DNA from 3 places in the Streptomyces sp. NPDC005485 genome. Region 3 is predicted to be linked to each of the others. Evidence: riboswitches for the same ligand, from Rfam matches in the RefSeq annotation. Region 3 holds a riboswitch; each other region holds the start of a gene.
The links. Region 3 has a riboswitch for S-adenosylmethionine ahead of ABZS97_RS31205 (aminotransferase class V-fold PLP-dependent enzyme). Riboswitches for the same ligand answer to the same signal wherever they lie in the genome.
Positions count from the first base shown of each region.

Region 1: it holds a riboswitch for S-adenosylmethionine, as region 3 does, so the genes downstream of both, ABZS97_RS13450 (amino acid ABC transporter permease) here and ABZS97_RS31205 (aminotransferase class V-fold PLP-dependent enzyme) in region 3, are expected to answer to the same signal.
Region 2: it holds a riboswitch for S-adenosylmethionine, as region 3 does, so the genes downstream of both, thrC (threonine synthase) here and ABZS97_RS31205 (aminotransferase class V-fold PLP-dependent enzyme) in region 3, are expected to answer to the same signal.

Region 1 covers NZ_JBEXDZ010000031.1:20,839-27,568, reverse strand. The annotation lists gene ABZS97_RS13460 (ABC transporter substrate-binding protein) at 1-479, opposite strand, end outside; gene ABZS97_RS13455 (amino acid ABC transporter ATP-binding protein) at 543-1,340, opposite strand; gene ABZS97_RS13450 (amino acid ABC transporter permease) at 1,337-2,317, opposite strand; SAM riboswitch class IV at 2,642-2,750, opposite strand; gene ABZS97_RS13445 (glutathione S-transferase C-terminal domain-containing protein) at 2,816-3,679, opposite strand; gene ABZS97_RS13440 (putative leader peptide) at 3,812-3,922, opposite strand; gene ABZS97_RS13435 (ABC transporter permease) at 4,163-4,975, opposite strand; gene ABZS97_RS13430 (ABC transporter ATP-binding protein) at 4,972-5,760, opposite strand; gene ABZS97_RS13425 (LLM class flavin-dependent oxidoreductase) at 5,807-6,730, opposite strand, start outside.
Region 2 covers NZ_JBEXDZ010000102.1:19,061-25,790, reverse strand. The annotation lists gene ABZS97_RS28960 (trehalose-6-phosphate synthase) at 1-1,131, opposite strand, end outside; gene ABZS97_RS28955 (glucosyl-3-phosphoglycerate synthase) at 1,207-2,151, opposite strand; SAM riboswitch class I at 2,323-2,487, shown strand; gene thrC (threonine synthase) at 2,505-3,812, shown strand; gene ABZS97_RS28945 (MoaD/ThiS family protein) at 3,809-4,084, shown strand; gene ABZS97_RS28940 (cold-shock protein) at 4,535-4,741, shown strand; gene groL (chaperonin GroEL) at 5,079-6,704, shown strand.
Region 3 covers NZ_JBEXDZ010000117.1:616-7,345, reverse strand. The annotation lists gene trpD (anthranilate phosphoribosyltransferase) at 1-1,058, shown strand, start outside; SAM riboswitch class IV at 1,144-1,260, shown strand; gene ABZS97_RS31205 (aminotransferase class V-fold PLP-dependent enzyme) at 1,455-2,816, shown strand; gene ABZS97_RS31200 (Lrp/AsnC ligand binding domain-containing protein) at 2,843-3,124, opposite strand; gene ABZS97_RS31195 (rhomboid family intramembrane serine protease) at 3,121-3,864, opposite strand; gene ABZS97_RS31190 (hypothetical protein) at 4,018-4,257, shown strand; gene ABZS97_RS31185 (NYN domain-containing protein) at 4,292-5,641, shown strand; gene ABZS97_RS31180 (NlpC/P60 family protein) at 5,946-6,730, shown strand, end outside.

The DNA of each region.
Region 1 (6,730 bases), on a different contig from region 3:
TCCTCGGTGTCGGTGACGTTGGAGAAGGCCACGTCGACCTTGCCGCTGTCGATGCCGACGAAGAGGTTCTCCCAGGTGGAGTTCTTCACCTCGGGCTTGAGGCCGAGGACGGTGGCGACGAGGCGGCCGAGGTCGGGCTCGGCGCCGGTGAGGGACTTCTGGTCGCTGCCCACGTAGGCCAGCGGCGGGAAGCCGGCCGGCAGGGCGCCGATGCCGATCTCCAGCTTGCCGCTCCTCCTGACGGCGGCGGGCAGTTCGGCACTGAGGGCCTTGACCTCGGAGACCTTGACGGACGTCTGGTGGGCGGCGCCGTTGGAGACCTGGCCGATGACGACCTCGCCGGACTTGGCGGCGGCCTGGGTGGAGGTGGCCGCGTCGCTGTTGCCACCGCAGGCGGCGAGCCCGGTGGCCAGGGAGGCGATGGCGGTCGCCGCAGTGATGCCGCGTATCAGGCTGCGTCGGGTGAACTGGGTGGGCATGGCCGTTCCTTGTCGCTGGAGATGATGAGGGTGACGTGGGGGGACGTCTACTGGGGGCGGCGGTCAGAGGACCTTGCTGAGGAAGTCCCTGGTCCGTTCGTGCCGCGGCTTGTCGAGGACCTCGGAGGGCGGGCCCTGCTCGATGATCTTGCCGCCGTCGATGAAGACGACCCGGTCGGCGATCTCGCGGGCGAAGCCGATCTCGTGGGTGACGATGACGAGGGTGGTGCCGCTGGTCGCCAGGTCCTTGATGACGGCGAGGACCTCGCCGACCAGTTCGGGGTCGAGGGCGGAGGTGGGCTCGTCGAAGAGGATGACGCCGGGGCGTAGGGCGAGGGCGCGGGCGATGGCGACGCGCTGCTGCTGGCCGCCGGAGAGCTGGCGCGGGTAGGCGCCGGTCTTGTCGGCGAGGCCGACGCGGCCGAGTAGTTCGCGGGCGAGCTCCTGGGACTCGGGCTTGCTGAGCCTGCCGGTGGCAACGGGGGCGGCGGCCACGTTGTCCAGGACGGTCAGGTGCGGGAAGAGGTTGAAGTTCTGGAAGACGAAGCCGATGCGGCCGCGCTGGGTGAGGATGGCCCGCTCGCTCAGCTCCTTGAGCTGCTCGCCGTGCCGCTTCACGCCGATCGGTTCGCCGTTGATGCTGACGTAGCCGATCTCGGGCTTCTCCAGGTGGTTGATGACCCGCAGCAGGGTGGACTTGCCGGAGCCGGACGGGCCGAGGATGACGGTGACCTCGCCGGGGCGGACGGTCAGGTCGACGCCGTCCAGCACTCGGTGAGTGCCGTACCACTTGTGCACGTCGTGGACCTCGACGGTGGCGGCCTCGGCGTCCGCCAGGGCTTCGAGCGTCTTGGCGGTCATACGGCGGCCTCCCGGCGGATGCGGGCCCGCAGGTCGGTGAGACCGGTGCGGAGCTTCTGCAACGGAGTCGGCGGCAGGGCGCGGGTGGCACCGCGGGCGTAGTACCGCTCGACGTAGAACTGGACGACGGAGACGACGCTGGTCAGGATCAGATACCAGACGGTGACGACCAGCAGCAGCGGCACGATGTCGCCGGGGTAGGTGGAGCCCATGGTCTGCGCGGAGCCGAACAGGTCGAGCAGGGAGACGTAGAAGACGAGCGAGGTGCCCTTGATCAGGCCGATGAGCTGGTTGACGTAGTTCGGGACGATGGACCGCAGGGCCTGTGGAAAGACGATCCTGCGGAACTGGTAGCCCTTGGGCAGGGCGAGCGCAGCCGCCGCCTCGTGCTGGCCCTGGTCGACGGACAGGATGCCGCCGCGGACGACCTCGGCCGCGTAGGCGGCCTCGTTGAGGCTGAGGCCGATGACGGCGACGACCATGTCGGTGGCGAGTCTCGACTCGTCGAAGGAGAAGAAGGCCGGCCCGAAGGGAACACCGATGCTCACCGTCTTGTACAGGGCACTGAAGTTGTAGAGGAAGATCAGCACCACGATGAGCGGGACGGAGCGCAGCGCCCACACGTAGGTCCAGCTGACCGCGCGCAGCACGGGGCTCTTCGACAGCCGGGCCAGGGCGAGCACGATGCCGCCGACCAGGCCCAACACCGCGCTGTACGCGGCGACTTCAAGGGTGATCACGAGGCCGTCGAGGATGGTGGGCCGCAGGAACCAGTAGCTCCAGCGGTCCCACTGGTAGAAGGGGTTGGTGACCAGTCCGTGCACGAACTGGGCGATCAGGACCAGGACGACCGCGGTGGCGATCCAGCGCCCTGGCCGCCGCAGCGGCAGAACGCGCTGGGCAGTGAGGGCTTTCGACGGTTCGTCGGCGGTCGGCGCCTCGGGACGGGTGATGGTGGCACCAGGGGGTTCACTCATGGTGGGCTCCGGCTGGGTGGGTACACCCGGGAAGCGCGGCGGCATGCGGGGGCGCACACGACGGCGAGGTACCGGGGGCGGGGAGGACAACGGCACACCGCAGAGGCGGTGTTCGTCAGGGAGTGCGGGGGCTGCGGGGAGGTGTCAGCCCCGACAGCGGGCACAGCCCGGTGCGGTACACAGTGCGCTGTTCACGCGGAGCAGATCGACAGCGCGATCGGCGACGAACACGTTCGCGTACGACCGCACGCAGCCCTGGGAGCGGCGTGCGGCCGTCCTGGGAGCTGCGTACATGGCGTCACCGTCACTGTTCCGGCCCTGTGGGCCTCGCGCTTACCGAAACTTCTTCGGTCCGGTCGTCACCTGGGGCACCCCACCGCGGTGCGAGGGTTGCCGGTCAGCTAGCCAGGGCTTGTCGCTGACGCTCATGACCGTTCTGAGCCGTAGTTAAGACAATTGCCTGAACGAATGTCAACGCCGGTCCACCAGGTGGAACGGCTAACGGGCTGAGTGTGCCGCCCAGTCCAGGATCTGGACGGCTGCACCGGCGGCCTCCAGGCCATGGCAGCGGGCGTGGTGACGGCGTTCGATGCCCCCGAGGTCAAGGTGGCCGCCGAAGGCCGGATGCGCGGCCATGCGGCGGGCGTAGGCCCACAGGGTCGGATGGTCGGCGATGCGCTGGACAGCACAGGCGTCGAGGTGGTTTCGGTGCACCGTGTCGAGTTGGACCAGCGCGGCCCACAACTCGACGTCAGCGGCGGTGATTTCGTCGCGGATCAGGTACGTACGTCCTTCGAGCCAGCGTTCCAGGGCGCTGAGCGTTTCCAGCAGCGTGGTCAGTTCCACGTCACGTTCCACCGGCCCACCACCGGCCGATCCCGCGCGCTGTGCGGCCTGTTCGATGCCCTGCGCGCACATCCGCTCGACCGCCTCGATCTCCGACTCCGCGCCGCACGGGTAGAGCGAGAGACGGTCACCGCCGAAGCGGCGGTCGAGGTCGCGCATGATGTCCGGGGCATGGGTGCTGACGATCCGTCCGGACCAGTCGTCGCTGAGCACCGGCGCGACGGCCGGACCGGTGTAGCGGTGGGCGCTGGCCTCGTACAGCGACCGCAAGGCCGAGTGGCCGCCCTCGGGGCTGTCGGGGACGGCCGGCAGGAAGGTGGCCGGACAGACGGTGTCCAGGCCGAGCAGGCTGTGGGTGATGGCGATGCGCAGGCCGTCGGGACAGGCGGTCGACAGATGGAGGCGGTAGCGGCCCGGAACTGCGTAGTGGCCGCTGCGTGCGTCCCGGCCGATGCGGCCCCGGAAGACGGGCGCGGCTCGATCGGAGGCGTGGGCGGCCAGCGGTGTCACGGTCATGACTCTCCCCAGGAGCGGGCGCGGACGTACGCGCGGCGGAAGCGACGTTGGTCGAGGGAGCGGGGCTCATCCGTGCGCGCCGGAGGCGTGAGCCCCGCTCGCGGGGCGCCGCCGGCACAGGATGGGCGCGGCTCAGCCCTGGGGGCTGATCGCGCTGCAGACACGCAGCAGATCGATGTGACGGCGGGAGGTCAGAAGAGGCGAACGGCTCACTCGGACGGTGACCGGCTCAACGCGCCTCATATTTTCCCTACCTATTCACTAGGATTCCCTCAGTGAGTGTCGATCCGACCGACAGCGGCGTCAAGAGGGCCGTCCCGCATCGCGGACACCTCGATGGACGACGGCCACGCTCGACACACTCAAAACGCGTCTTCGCAATCAACCGTCGGGACGCGGCGACGGTCTCGTGTGAGGGAACTCGCACCGCATGTCCTCGGCCGGTCTAGACGCCCAAGGCGTTGTGTTCCTTCCCGTCCGGGGTCAGGGCTTGAGGCGGCCGGTGGCGAACATCGCCGCCGACCAGGCGGTCAGCGTCGCCGCCAGACCCCAGACCACGGCAAGGGCCCAGCCGGCGCTGACGTCGCCTTGGCCGAGGAACCCGATCCGTTCGACCTGGACCAGCCAGAAGACCGGGTCGAGGTGGCTCACGTAGTTCCAGAACGGCGGCAGTTGGTGGACCGAGTAGAAGACGCCGCCGAGGAAGCCCAGCGGCAGCAGGATGATCGACTCCATGGCGTAGACATGGTCGAGGGACCTGGCGTGGCCGCCCGCGATCACGCCGACCTGCGCGGCGACCAGGAGCACCCCGAGCGTGCCGAACAGCAGGACGACGGGGCGGGCCGGGGTGCCGCCGTGGGTGAGCGGCAGGGCCGCCGCCAGGACGCCCGCGCCCACGACGACGCCTCGGGCGACGCCGGCGCCCACCAGTGCCGCGTTGATCTCCCACCACCTGAGGGGGCTCGCGAACACGTCGTTGATGTACTGGTCCCGGCGGGCCTCGAACAGGCTGGTCGTCCCGTTGAAGAAGCCGACGTTGACGATCGCCTGGGCGAAGAGGCCGGGCACGATGAAGCTGCCGTAGCCGACGCCGTCGATCGTGTCGACATGCGAGCCGAGAGCCGATCCGAAGACCACGACGAACAGCACGGTCGACAGCACCGGGCCGACGATGCTGTAGCGCCAGATCCTCAGGAAGCGCAGGACCTCGCGCTCCAGGAACCACAGGAACGGTGAGCGCTCCGCCCGGAAGGGCTCGTCGTACGCCGGGAGGGCCCGCGTTTCGGTGCTGCTCACGAGGCCATCTCCTTGGCCGTGATCGCCCGTTCGTAGACCTCCGAGATGTCCCGGGCCGCGTACCGCTCCCGCAGCGAGGCCGCGGAGCCGCGGTCGACGATCCGGCCCGCACGCAGCAGCGCGATCTCGTCGCACAAGGTCTCCGCCTCCTCCAGGTAGTGCGTCGTCAGCAGGATGGTGGTGCCGGCCGCGTTGAGGCCCTTGACGACGCGCCAGATCTCCGAGCGCAGCTCGACGTCGACGCCTGCCGTCGGCTCGTCGAGGATGAGCAGGCGGGGGCGGTGCATGAGGGCCCGCGCGAGGACGAGGCGGCGTTGCATGCCGCCGGAGAGTTCGTAGGCGCGTACGTCGGCCTTGTCGTCGAGGCGGAACAGGGCGAGCAGTTCGTCCGCGCGCCGGGCGGCCGCCTTCCGGCCGATGCCGTGGTATCCGGCGTGGTAGACCAGGATCTGCCGGATGGACAGGAACCGGTCGACGTTGATCTCCTGCGCAGCCAGACCCAGCAGTCTGCGGGCCTGACGGCTGCGGTGGTCGTGGCCGAAGACGGAGAGGGTGCCGGCGGTGGGGCGCACGATGTTGCACACCGAGCCGATCAGCGTGGTCTTCCCGGCGCCGTTCGGGCCGAGCAGCCCGAAGAACGCGCCATCCGGTATCTCCAGGTCGAGCCCGTTCACCGCGGTGAAGCCGTCCTTGTACGTCTTGCGCAGACCCTCGACCCGCAGCGCGGGCGGACTCCCGCCGCTTCGGGAAGTGGAAGCGGCGGGAGTCGCGAGCAGGTCAGCCATGGGAAGCGGGCCGGCCGTGGGAAGCGGATCAGGCCCGGAAAGCGGATCAGCCATGGAACTGGTTCGCAGGCACCGGGAGCCCGTAGTGCTCGCGCAGGGTCGTGCCTTCGTACTCCTCGCGGAACAACCCCTTGCCGCGCAGGATCGGCAGGACGTGCTCGACGAAGGCCGCCAGGCCCGACGGCAGCGCGGGGGCCATGATGTTGAAGCCGTCCGCGGCTCCGCCCTCGAACCAGGCGATGATCGTGTCCGCCACCTGCTCGGGTGTGCCGATGAACTCGAAGTGACCGCGGCCGCCCCCGAGCCGGGAGATGACCTGCCGGACCGTCAGCCGCTCGCGCACCGCGAGATCGATGATCAGGTCGGAACGGCTCTGCGAGCCCTCCAGCTTCGGCCTCGCCAGGATGAACTCCGGTAGCGGCTGGTCGAGTTCGAAGACCGACGGCTCCGTCTCGAACACCGCGGCCAGCTGGCGCAGCCCGTACTCCGGGACGCGCAGCTCGTCGAACTGCCGAGCAAGCGCCCGGGCCTCCTCCTCGGTCGACCCGATGTACGGGACGATGCCCGGCAGGACGATGACGCCGTCCGGGTCGCGCCCCACGGCCCTGGTCCGTGCCTTGATGTCGGCGTAGAAACCGGCCGCGCGCTCGTACGTCGTGTGGGCGGTGAAGATCGCCTCGGCGTGGCGGGCCGCGAAGTCCTTGCCGTCCTCCGAGGAGCCGGCCTGGACGAGCAGCGGGTAACCCTGCGGCGGGCGCTCGACGTTGAGGGGTCCGGCCACCTTGAAGTACCCGCCCTCATGGCCGAGCCGGTGCAGCCGCGCGGGGTCGGCGTAGCGTCCCGCGGCCTTGTCCGCGACGACGGCATCGGACTCCCAGCTGTCCCACAGCGCCTTGGCGACCTTCAGGAACTCGTCGGCCCGGGCGTAGCGTTCGGCGTGGTCGGGGCGGTTGTCGAGGCCGAAGTTGGC
Region 2 (6,730 bases), on a different contig from region 3:
GTCCCGGACGGGGTTGACCAGCGCCACGTCGGCGAGCCGGTAGGCGGCCAGCGAGCGGGCGAAGTCGTCCTTGACGTGCAGCACCACGGGGGTCCAACCCGGCGTCCCGTAGCGGGAGTTGATCTCATCCGCCAGGCGCTGCACCTCGGCCGTGTAGTCGCGGTACACGGCGAGGTCCTGCCGGGAGGGGTAGGCGAACGCCACGTGCACGACCCGCTCGCGCCACGCGGGCTCGTCCTCCAGGAGCTGCCGAAAGGACAGCAGCCCGCGCACGATGTTCTTCGACAGCTCCGTGCGGTCCACCCGCACGACGGTCCGGCGGCGCTCACCGTCCGGGCCCCGCCCGATCTGCTCGCGCAGCGCGGCCATCCGCTCGCCGACGTCCGCCTGGTGCGCGCGGGCGCGCAGGAAGTCGGCGTCGGCGCCGAGCCCGTGCACCCCGACCCGGGTGCCGCCGAGCCCGCCCACGAGGGCGTCCGCGCAGGCGGTGAACGCGTCCGCCCAGCGCCGCGTCAGGAAGCCGAGCCGATCCGCGCCCAGCATGCCGTGCAGAACCTGCTCGGCGATGTCGTCGGGGAGCATGCGGAAGTAGTCGACCGGCGCCCACGGGGTGTGGGAGAAGTGGCCGATCCTGAGGTCGGGGCGCAGTTCGCGCAGCATCCCGGGGACCAGCGTCAGGTGGTAGTCCTGCACGAGCACCGCCGCACCCTCGGCCGCCTCGTCGGCCAGCGCCCGCGCGAAGGCACGGTTGTACGTCTCGTACGACGCCCACTGGCGCCGGAACTCCGCGTCGAAGACGGGCTCCAGCGGCGTCTGGTACAGCAGGTGGTGGACGAACCACAGCACCGAGTTCGCGATGCCGTTGTACGCGTCCGCGTGCACGTCGGCGTCGATGTCCAGCATCCGTACGCCGTCCTCGCCGACCCCGCGCCGCACCGCCTCGCGGTCCCCGTCACCGAGCGCCGAGCACACCCACAGGGCGCCCGCGTCCGGCCCGATCGCCGAGAGCCCGGAGACCAGCCCGCCCCCACCGCGCCTGGGGGTGAGTTCCCCGGTCTCGTCCAGCGAGTACGAGACCGGGCCCCGGTTGGACGCGACGAGAATCCGATGAGCACCGTGCGCAGAAGCCATACGCCTCAACCTAGCCCGGCTCGGAAACGCTCAAACGTACGGAAGCGATACGGCAGGACGTATACAACCGCCCGATCACGCCACTCTGCGTGACTGGTACTCCGCGATGTCCGCCATCGGCGGCCGCTCCTCGGTGTCGACCGAGTGCGTGCGCGGCTCGAAGCCTTCCCTGCCCCGCTCGAACTGGGTGAGGGACGGGCGGATCAGATGCCCGCGGGCCAGCCGCAGCTGCGCCGTGCGGTAGATCGCGGCGGCCATGCGGCCCAGCGCCTGTCCGTCCTGGTGGCGGTGCTTGCGCACACCCACGTCCACCTGGGCCAGCGCGTCCAACCCCACCAGGTGCAGCGCGTCGACCAGCATGCCCAGCTCCACCCCGTACCCGACGGGGAACGGCAGCTGTTCCAGCAGGGAGCGGCGGGCGGCGTACTCCCCGCCGAGCGGCTGGACGAAGCCGGCCAGCTGCGGCCAGTGCATGTTCAGCAGCGGGCGCGCCATGAGTTCCGTGACCCGGCCGCCCTGACCTGCGGCAGAGCCCAGCGGACGGTCGTACATCGCCTTGACGAGGTCCACGCCCGGCTCGGTGAGCAGCGGCCCGACGATCCCCGACACGAAGTCCGACGAGAACTCCTTCAGGTCCGCGTCGATGAAGCAGACGATGTCCCCACCGGTCACCAGCAGCGACCGCCACAGGACCTCGCCCTTGCCGGGCACGGCCGGAATGCGCGGGAGTATCTCGTCCCGGTGCACCACCCGGGCCCCCGCGGCGGCGGCGACCGCGGAGGTGCGGTCCGTCGAGCCGGAGTCGACGACGACGATCTCGTCGACGAGGGGCACCTGGTGCATCAGGTCATGGCGGATGACCGCGACGATCTCACCGACCGTCTCCTCCTCGTTCAGCGCGGGCAGCACGACGCTCACCGAGGAGTTCGTGGCACGCTTCGCGGCGACGAGCCGGTGCAGCGGGCGGTCGGAAACGGACCAGGAGCGGGTACTCAGCCACCGCTCGACTTCTTCCAGCACAGTCTGCGGCTCCTCACTGTCTGACCCCATGATCCCTCGACCATGTGATCCATCTCGCGGTTCGGACGACTATCTCAACTGTCCTGGCCTTCGGTTACAGTCTTGAACAACGCGGATGACCATCGCATGTCGGGGGTCGCCACCGCGTAGCAGAGATCAACAATCGAATACCGCTCATCCAGAGGGGCAGAGGGATACGGCCCGTTGAAGCCCCGGCAACCCTCCAGTCGGTTCTCGTACGACATGCACGTCATCGACGTCGTCGCAGCGAGGCTCCCGACTAGGGAAGGTGCCAAATCCGTCTCACGGCGAAGTGCGCCGTGAGGAAGATGAGGAGAAAGGGCCTCGCCTCCATGGCTGCGCAGACTGATGTAGACACCACGATCACCACTGCAGGCACCACGAACTCCGTCGATCTGGGTCCCGCCGCGGCGCTCTCCTGCCGCGAGTGCGGACACCGTGTGCCCCTCGGCCCGGTCTTCGCCTGCGAGGAGTGTTTCGGCCCCCTCGAGATCGCGTACGACTTCTCGGCCTACGACACCGAAGAACTCCGCAAGCGTATCGAGGCCGGCCCCGCGAACATCTGGCGCTACGCGCCGCTGCTTCCCGTCCCGGCCGACGTGGCGGAGAAGCCGAACATCAACCCGGGCTGGACCAAGCTCGTCCAGGCCGACAACCTGGCCCGCGAGCTGGGCGTCGACGCCGGCAAGCTGTTCGTGAAGGACGACTCCGGCAACCCGACGCACTCCTTCAAGGACCGCGTCGTCGCGCAGGCCATCGAGGCGGCGCGCGCGTTCGACTTCACCACCCTCTCCTGCTCCTCCACGGGCAACCTGGCCGGCGCCGTCGGCGCCGCCGCCGCCCGGGCCGGCTTCCGCTCCTGCGTGTTCATCCCGCACGACCTGGAGCAGGGCAAGGTCGTCATGGCCGCGATCTACGGCGGCGAGCTCGTCGGCATCGAGGGCAACTACGACGACGTGAACCGCTTCTGCTCCGAGCTGATCGGCGACCCGGCCGGCGAGGGCTGGGGCTTCGTCAACGTCAACCTGCGCCCGTACTACGCGGAGGGCAGCAAGACCCTGGCGTACGAGATCTGCGAGCAGCTCGGCTGGCAGCTGCCCGACCAGCTCGTGGTGCCCATCGCCTCCGGCTCCCAGCTCACGAAGATCGACAAGGGGCTGCAGGAGCTGATCAAGCTCGGCCTCGTCGAGGACAAGCCGTACAAGATCTTCGGCGCCCAGGCCGAGGGCTGCTCGCCGGTGTCCGTCGCCTACAAGGCCGGCCACGACGTCGTACGCCCGCAGAAGCCGAACACCATCGCCAAGTCGCTCGCCATCGGCAACCCGGCCGACGGGCCGTACGTGCTCGACATCGCACGCCGTACCGGCGGTGCGGTGGAGGACGTGAACGACGAGCAGGTCGTGGACGCGATCAAGCTGCTCGCGCGGACGGAGGGCATCTTCGCCGAGACGGCGGGTGGCGTGACGGTGGGTGTCGCGAAGAAGCTGATCGAGAACGGTCTGCTCGACCCGACCCTGACCACCGTCGTGCTGAACACCGGCGACGGCCTCAAGACCCTGGACGCGGTGGCCGGCACCGGCCTGACCGCGACCATCCGCCCGAACCTGGACTCCTTCCGAGAGGCTGGCCTCGCATCATGAGCGTCAACGTCCGCATCCCCACCATCCTGCGCACCTACACCGGCGGCCAGGCCGAGGTGAGCGCCGAGGGCGCGACCCTCGCCGACGTCATCGCCGACCTGGAGAAGAACCACACGGGCATCGCCGCCCGCGTTCTCGACGACCAGGGCAAGCTGCGCCGCTTCGTCAACGTGTACGTCAACGACGACGACGTCCGCTTCGAGCAGGGTCTGGAGACGGTGACGCCGGACGGCGCGGGCGTCTCGATCATCCCGGCCGTCGCCGGAGGCTGACCGCCCCTTTCGTTACCTTCGGTAACGGCTGTCACTCATTGTTCATCGAATTGCCCTCTCCGTAAGAGAAACGGAGGGGGCAATTCTGTATGGTTGAGCGCGGTACAGTTGGGGAACCTGCTTCGCTTTCCGAGTCGTCCTCATGCCGGGCGCATATGAGTTCTCGCCCGACACCCGATAAGAAGCAGCCAAAGTGCCCCATCATTTCTAGCCGTTTATGGCATTTATGGGGCCCGACTTGCCCTGAATCTGCGCAAATTCTCCGCATTTTCCCGATCGGTCATGCCCAGAATTCTCGTCCGATTGACCTGTTGCAGACGGCAGTTGGACAGATACATTCAGCCGCGGTCGACGCGTTCCGGCGCACACCCCCAACCGTTGGGGGGTGAGGTCTGACCCGGATCCACGAAGTGTGGATCTGTGCAAGGGCCAGTAATAGGGGAGTTAGGCATGGCTCAGGGCACCGTCAAGTGGTTCAACGCGGAGAAGGGGTACGGCTTCATCGCGGTCGACGGTGGTGCGGATGTATTCGTCCACTACAGCGCGATTCAGATGGACGGCTACCGCACCCTTGAAGAGGGCCAGCGGGTCGAGTTCGAGATCTCGCAGGGTCAGAAGGGGCCGCAGGCGGACATGGTCCGACTGGCTGCCGGCTGAAGCACGCGCCGACTGAACACAAACAGCGACGTGACGAAGGGCTCGTACCTCCAGGGGTACGAGCCCTTCGGCGTGCCCAGGGATGCGGGCGGACGGCCCCGCGCCCCGCGCACGCGCCCCCCTGCTCACCTGGGGATCAACCCGAGCCGCTTGCACTCGGCAGGGGCGAGTGCTAATCATTGGCGTTAGCACTCTGAAGGTGAGAGTGATAACGAGGACCGGGTCGGTGAGGCTCGCAGGCCAAGTGGGGCAAGGAACCACGAGGCCGGCAGGCCGTCCGTCGCGGGCGCGGGCGCGGTCCTGGAGATTCCACCCCAGTCCGGGAGGACCACTTCACATGGCCAAGATCATCGCGTTCGACGAGGAGGCACGGCGCGGTCTCGAGCGCGGGATGAACCAGCTCGCCGACGCCGTCAAGGTCACCCTTGGCCCCAAGGGCCGCAACGTCGTCCTCGAGAAGAAGTGGGGCGCCCCCACGATCACCAACGATGGTGTTTCCATCGCCAAGGAGATCGAGCTCGAGGACCCGTACGAGAAGATCGGCGCCGAGCTGGTCAAGGAAGTCGCCAAGAAGACGGACGACGTCGCCGGTGACGGTACGACCACGGCGACCGTTCTGGCGCAGGCGCTGGTCCGCGAGGGCCTGCGCAACGTAGCCGCCGGTGCCAACCCGATGGCCCTCAAGCGCGGTATCGAGAAGGCCGTCGAGGCCGTCTCCGGTGCCCTCCTTGAGCAGGCCAAGGATGTCGAGACCAAGGAGCAGATCGCTTCCACGGCCTCCATCTCCGCCGCCGACACCCAGATCGGCGAGCTCATCGCCGAGGCCATGGACAAGGTCGGCAAGGAAGGCGTCATCACCGTCGAGGAGTCCCAGACCTTCGGTCTGGAGCTGGAGCTCACCGAGGGTATGCGCTTCGACAAGGGCTACATCTCGGCGTACTTCGCCACCGACATGGAGCGTATGGAGGCCGTCCTCGACGACCCGTACATCCTGATCGCGAACTCCAAGATCGCGAACGTCAAGGACCTGCTCCCGCTCCTGGAGAAGGTCATGCAGGGCGGCAAGCCGCTGCTGATCATCGCCGAGGACGTCGAGGGCGAGGCCCTGTCGACCCTGGTCGTCAACAAGATCCGTGGCACCTTCAAGTCCGTCGCCGTCAAGGCCCCGGGCTTCGGTGACCGCCGCAAGGCCATGCTCGGCGACATCGCCATCCTCACGGGCGGCGAGGTCATCTCCGAGGAGGTCGGCCTCAAGCTGGAGAACGCCGGTCTCGACCTGCTGGGCCGTGCCCGCAAGGTGGTCATCACCAAGGACGAGACGACGATCGTCGACGGCTCGGGCTCGGCGGACCAGGTTGCCGGTCGCGTCAACCAGATCCGCGCCGAGATCGAGAACAGCGACTCGGACTACGACCGCGAGAAGCTCCAGGAGCGTCTGGCGAAGCTGGCCGGCGGCGTGGCCGTCATCAAGGCCGGTGCCGCCACCGAGGTCGAGCTCAAGGAGCGCAAGCACCGCATCGAGGACGCCGTTCGCAACGCGAAGGCGGCCGTCGAGGAGGGCATCGTCGCCGGTGGTGGCGTGGCCCTGCTCCAGGCTTCCTCGGTCTTCGAGAAGCTCGAGCTCTCGGGTGACGAGGCGACCGGCGCCAACGCCGTGAAGCTCGCCCTGGAGGCCCCGCTCAAGCAGATCGCCGTCAACGGTGGTCTCGAGGGTGGCGTCATCGTCGAGAAGGTGCGCAACCTGCCCGTCGGTCACGGCCTGAACGCCGCGACCGGTGAGTACGTCGACATGATCGCCGAAGGCATCATCGACCCGGCGAAGGTCACGCGCTCTGCCCTGCAGAACGCCGCGTCCATCGCCGCGCTGTTCCTGACCACCGAGGCCGTCATCGCCGACAAGCCGGAGAAGGCCGCCGCGGGCGGCGCTCCGGGCGGCATGCCGGGCGGTGACATGGACTTCTGATCCTTCACGGATCGGCGGAGTCTGTC
Region 3 (6,730 bases):
CTGTGACCCCCGCTGGAGGCGACATCGCGGCGGGCCGTTCCTGGCCCGAGGTGCTGAACGGCCTCCTCGACGGCCGTGACCAGAGCGCGGACCACACCGCCTGGGCGATGGACCGCATCCTGCGCGGCGAGGCGACCGACGCCCAGATCGCCGGCTTCATGGTCGCGCTGCGCGCCAAGGGCGAGACCGTCGAGGAGATCACCGGGCTCGTCCGGACGATGTACGAGCACGCGAACGTGATCGAGGTGCCGGGCGAGACCGTCGACATCGTCGGAACGGGGGGCGACGGCGCCAAGACCGTCAACATCTCCACCATGTCGGCGATCGTCGTGGCCGGTACGGGCGCCAAGGTCGTCAAGCACGGCAACCGCGCCGCGTCCTCCGCGTCCGGCTCCTCCGACGTACTGGAGAAGCTCGGCGTCAACCTGAACCTGAGTGTGAAGCGGGTCGCCGAGGTCGCCGAGGAGGCCGGGATCACCTTCTGCTTCGCCGTGAAGTTCCATCCGGCGCTGCGTCATGTGGCCGCCGCACGCGGCCAGTTGGGCATCCGTACGACGTTCAACGCCCTTGGCCCGCTCACCAACCCCGCCCGGGTGAAGGCGCAGGCCGTCGGCGTCGCGGACCCCCGCATGGCGCCCATCGTGGCCGGCGTCCTCGCCGAGCGCGGCAACTCCTCGCTCGTCTTCCGCGGTGACGACGGCCTGGACGAGCTGACGACCACCGCCACCTCCCACGTCTGGGTCGTCAGGGACGGCAAGGTGCGCGAGGAGTCCTTCGACCCGCGCGACACCGGCCTCGCCCTCGTCCCCGTCGAGGCGCTGGGCGGCGGCGACCCCTCGTACAACGCGGAGGTCGCCCGACGGCTGCTGAACGGCGAGACCGGCCCCGTACGGGACGCGGTGCTGCTGAACTCGGCGGCCGCGCTGGTGGCTCTCTCGCCGGGCGACGGAACCCTCGCGGACCAGCTGCGCGCCGGAATGGAGAAGGCGGCCGAGGCCATCGACTCCGGGGCCGCCAAGCGGGTCCTGGAGCGGTGGGTGGCGGCCAGCAACGCCTGAGCCGTACGCGATGTGACGCGAGGCGCAGTCCGGATCCTGGACTGCGCCTTGCGCGTCGAAGATCGTGTGGCAAGATGCTGTACCAGGTCATGAGCGACAGTCATGAGGCCCCGGCCGACTGTCCGGCAACCCTCCGTCCGTGGCGGGGTGCCCCGGGTGAAGACCAGGCCGTAGGCAGCGAGGTCTACGGCAAGCGCGGACCCTTGCGCACTCATTTCGAGTGGCGCATCCCTGGGGTCCTGGTCCTCAAGGGAGCAGTCTCGTGAGCAAGCGAATGCGATAGGGCTTTTCGGAGCCCCTTTTCCGCACCCTTCTTTTCACCTCCTCCTGCGCTGAGCCATACCCGTCGACGGGTGCTCGCGCAGTGACTTCGCCTGCCTCTCACGGGAGTTCGCCATGTCTGTCTCCATCGCTGCCATCGACCAGACCCTTTGCACCCCTCTGCCCGTTCTGGGCCGGGATGTGACCGTCCCGCTCGTCACCGGTGGCGAGGTCACCTACGCCGCCCTCGACTACGCGGCCAGCGCCCCGGCGCTCCAGCGGGTGTGGGACGACGTCGCCGCGTACGCCCCCTACTACGGCAGCGTGCACCGTGGCGCCGGGTACCTCTCGCAGCTGTCCACCGACCTGTTCGAGAACGCCCGCGTGACCGTCGCCGAGTTCCTGGACTGTCGTGAGGACGACCAGGTCGTCTTCACCCGGTCCACCACCGACTCCCTCAACCTGCTCGCCGCCGCTCTCCCGGCCGACTGCCAGGTCTTCGTCTTCGAGACCGAGCACCACGCCTCGCTGCTGCCCTGGCGGGACGCCCGGGTGACGTACCTGAACGCCCCGCGCACCCCCGGCGAGGCCGTCGCCACCCTGGAGCGCGCCCTCGCCGACCGCGACCCCTACGGCCCGGCCCTCGTCTGCGTCACCGGCGCCTCGAACGTCACCGGTGAGCTGTGGCCGGTGCGCGAGCTGGCCGCCGCCGCCCACGCGCACGGCGCCCGCATCGTCCTGGACGCCGCGCAGCTCGCCCCGCACCACCCGGTGTCCGTGCAGGACCTCGACGTGGACTGGGTCGCCTTCTCCGGGCACAAGCTGTACGCGCCCTTCGGCTCCGGCGTCCTCGCCGGCCGCTCCGACTGGCTGCGTGCTGCCGAGCCGTACCTCGCGGGCGGCGGCGCCAGCCGCAAGGTCGCGCGGCGCGAGGACGGGGGAGTGGACGTCGAGTGGCACGACACGGCCGCCCGCCACGAGGCCGGTTCCCCGAACGTCATCGGCGTCTACTCCATCGCGTCGGCCTGCAAGGCCCTGACCGAGGCCGGCTTCGACACCCTGGTCGCCCGCGAGCAGCAGCTGATCGACACGGTCCGCGAGGGCCTCGCCGAGGTTCCCGAGGTGCGTGTGCTCTCGCTGTTCGGCGACGACGCCCCGCGCGTCGGCGTCCTCTCCTTCGTCGTCGAGGGCTGGAACAGCTCGCACTTCGCCGCCGCGCTCTCCGCCGAGTACGGCATCGGCGTCCGCGACGGCCTGTTCTGCGCGCACCCGCTGGTCCGCACCCTGCTGGGCAGCGACCCCGGGACCCAGGGCGAGTGCGGTGCCCCCGAGGCGGCGCCCGGGGAGAAGTCCCTCAACGCCATCCGCGTCAGCTTCGGCGCCGGTACGCCCGACGAGCACGTGGAGCGTTTCGTGCGCGCGGTGAAGGAGCTCGTCCGCGACGGTGCGCGGTGGCAGTACCGGACCGAGGGCGGGCGCTGCGTGCCGGCGGTCTGAGCCTTTGTGAGGCGGTGTTCAGCAGGTCAGGAGTCCAGACCGATCGCGAACGCCGCCTCCAGGTCGTGCTGGGAGTACGTACGGAACGCGACGTGGGTGTCGGTGGCCTCGACGCCGGGGATCTTGCTGATCTGGCCGGGGATGATGTCCGCGAGGTCGTCGTGGGCCTTCACGCGGACCATCGCGATCAGGTCGTAGGTGCCGGTGACGGAGAAGACCTCGCTGACGCTCTCCAGCGCGGCGATCGACTCGGCGATCTCGGGGATCCGGTCCACGCTGGTCTTGATGAGGACGATCGCGGTGATCACGGTTGGTTCTCTCCCTCGGGGGCCGCTGCTGAGGCCTTCACTCTAGTGGTTGGGCCGAATCGGACCCACGCGTAGACGAAGCCCAGACCGAAGCCCACCAGGTGGGCCAGGTAGGCGACGCCGGGGCCCTGGGCGGCCCGGCCCGCCGCCAGCCACTGCAGGGCGGCCCAGAAGGGCAGGACCAGCCAGGCCGGGAAGCGCAGCGGCAGGAAGAACAGGAACGGGAAGAGACTGGTCACCCGGGCCCCGGGGAACAAGTACAGGAACGCGCCGAGGACCGCGGAGATCGCCCCGGAGGCGCCGACCAGTGTCTGGGCGGAGCCGGCGTTGGCGGCCGCGTACCCCAGCAGGGCCAGATAGCCGCAGCCCACGTAGAAGAGGGCGAACTCGATGTGGCCCATGCGTTCCTCGGCCATCGCCCCGAAGACGTAGAGGAAGAGCATGTTGCCCAGCAGATGCAGCCAGCTGCCGTGCACGAAGAGCGCCGTCGCGGGTGTCAGTGCGGCGCGCGGGGCGCCGCCGAGCAGCTCGGCCGGGACGACGCCCCAGCGCGCGAAGTAGGCGCGCTGCGCGGCGAGCAGTTCGTCACCGGTGCCGTAGACGGGATTGAGCCCGGCCGCCGGACCGATCACGAAGATCAGGCAGCACAGGACGATCACTGCGTACGTCATCGGCGCCGGCTGCCGGCGGAGGGCTCCGCCGACCGCCGCACCCCAGCTGCCGCCCCGGTTGCCGATCATGAACAGAGCATGGCGTAACGGGACCGAACCGCACAGACCGCCTCGCCGCCGTGGACAGCCGAGCGTCGAGTCCCCGCCAGGCCGTAGGGTAACGAGCCACACGCACCGGGCGACCGGTTCGGACGCACACTAGAAGGAAAGCGACCAGCCACGATGACGGTTCCCCCGCCCACCGCCGAGACCCGGTGGCGCTGCACCCTCTGCGGCAATCTGACGCGTTTCGACGTGACCCGCTCGTCGAAGGTCGTCGAGTACGTACACCTCGACCTGGCCGGTGAGCCGAACGTCGAGGAACGTGAGGTGGTCAGTGAGACCATCGAGTCGGTGCGCTGCCGCTGGTGCAACGCCGTGGATCAGGTGGAACTCGTGGACAGGCCGGGCGCCGGCTCCTGAGGGAGCAGGCCCCGCACAGGCATTGGGGTGACGGATGGTGGAGACCACAGGCGGGGAGCCGGACGACGGCACCGCTGAGGTGCTCGACCGTCCGCTGCCCGACGGCGTGCGCCGCCGTGTCGTGCAGATCGTCTCTGACGGCTTCGGCGGACTGACCGTCGCCGAACTGCCCGCTCCGCTGCGGCAGTATGCCCGGTTCACCCCGACCCGCCGGGCCAAGTTCGCGGGCAACGCGATGGCCGCGGCGCTGGAGACGGACCCGCTGTTCAGACAGCGGATCGCCGAGAAGCTCCGCGAGGCCCAGCCGGAACTGGCCGCGGCCCTCGACTCGGCCGCGCCGCCCCCGGCCGCCGACCCGCTGGACGTGGCGGCGGCCGCGTACGTGCTGCGCCCCACCGGCTGGGTGAAGCTGGTGACCGCCGCGGGCGAGGAGGCCCAGCGGGCGGACGCCGAGCGCGCCGACGAGGAGAGCCGGGTCGAGCTGGAGCGGCTGCGCGAGGAGCTCGCCCAGGCCCGCGACCAGACCCGGGCCGAGACCGAACGGCTGCGCACGGAGCTGGAGTCGGCGAAGAAGGAAGCCGATTCGCTCCATCGCAAGCTGCGCAGCGCCTTCAGCGACGTCAAGCGCGGCGAGGCTGCCGTGCGCAAGCTGCAGGCCGAGATGGACGCCCTGCGCACCGACGGGCAGACCCAGATGTCGGCCGCGGAGAGCGAGACCCGGCGGCTCAAGGCGCGGCTCAGCGAGGCCGAGGCGACGCTGGAGGCCACCCGCAAGGCCGCGCGCGAGGGCCGCAGCGTCGAGGACATGCGCGTACGGCTGCTGCTGGACACCGTGCTGGACGCGACGCAGGGGCTGCGCCGTGAACTCGCCCTGCCGCCGGTTTCGGTGCGCCCCGCCGAGACCGTCGACGCGGTCGAGCCGGGCCGTATGACGCCGAAGGACATCGCCACCCGCGCCCTGTCCGAAAACGATCCCGCGATCCTCGACCAGCTCCTCGCGCTGCCGCAGGCGCATCTGGTCGTCGACGGCTACAACGTCACCAAGACCGGCTACCCCCAGATGCCCCTGGAGAAGCAGCGGCTGCGGCTGCTCGGTCAGCTCTCGCAGCTCGCCGCGCAGACCGGCGCCGAGGTCACCTGTGTCTTCGACGGGGCCGAGCTGGCCGCGCCGGTGCTGCTGGCGCCGCCGCGGGGTGTGCGGGTGCTGTTCTCCAAGCCGGGTGTCACCGCGGACGAGTTGATCCGCCAGCTGGTGCGCGCGGAGCCGCCGGGCCGGCCCGTCATCGTCGTCTCCACCGACCGCGAGGTGGCCGACGGCATCGCCAAGGCGGGTGCGCGACCGGTGGCTTCGGTGGTGCTCCTCAAGCGCTTCTCGCACGGCTGACCGTCTGCGGCGTACGTCTCATAGGCAACGTACGCACCATGCGTAACCTCTGGGCTTGATGCCCGAATTGGTGGGGTCTTCACGCAACGTAGCGTCAAACGCGCATTACCGCTCGTGAGTTGAGTGTAAAGAATGCGCTCGGTGACCGAGATTTTTCACCTGAGGATTTGAACTGATCACAGGAAGGTCACTAGGGTCAGCCCTCGAACCCCCGCTCGGGTGATCACTCATTGGGAGTGACGGCGGAGGTGCACCGCCCGTCGGGGTATCGGCAGGCGGCTGGAGGAAGAAGGAGCTCGCCTTCGTGGCGTCCCACCGTCGACCCAAGCAGCCGAGCCGCACCCGTGTGACCGTGCTCACCACCGCCGCAGCCGCTGCCGTGGCTTTCAGCGCGAACGCCGCCAACGCCGCGCCGAGCGAGAAGCCGAGCAAGGACGAAGTCAAGTCCAAGGTCGACAAGCTCTACGAAGAGGCCGAGAAGGCCACGGAGAAGTACAACGGCGCCAAGGAGAAGCAGGAGAAGCTGGAGAAGCAGATCTCCACGCTCCAGGACAACGTCGCCCGCGGCCAGGAAGACCTCAACGAGCTGCGTGACGGCCTCGGTTCGATGGCCAGCGCCCAGTACCGCACCGGCGGCGTCGACCCGTCCGTGGCGCTCTTCCTCTCCTCCGACCCGGACGACTACCTCGACAAGGCGTCCGCGATGGACCAGCTGAGCAGTCAGCAGGTCGATTCGCTGAAGAAGGTCCAGGAGAAGCAGCGCTCGCTCGCCCAGCAGCGCCAGGAAGCCTCCGAGAAGCTCAAGGACCTCGCTGACACCCGTACGGAACTCGGCAAGAAGAAGAAGGAAGTCCAGGGCAAGCTCGCCGAGGCGCAGAAGCTCCTCAACACCCTGACGGCCAAGGAGAAGGCGGCCCTCGACGCCGAGCAGGAGCGCGCCAGCCGCGCCAGCGCGCGCGACGCCCTCGACTCCGGTTCGGGTTCCGGTTCCACCGCCCCCGCCTCCGGGCGCGCCGGTGCCGCGTTCGGCGCCGCCCAGAGCAAGATCGGCTCGCCGTACGTCTACGGCGCCTCCGGTCCCAGCTCCTT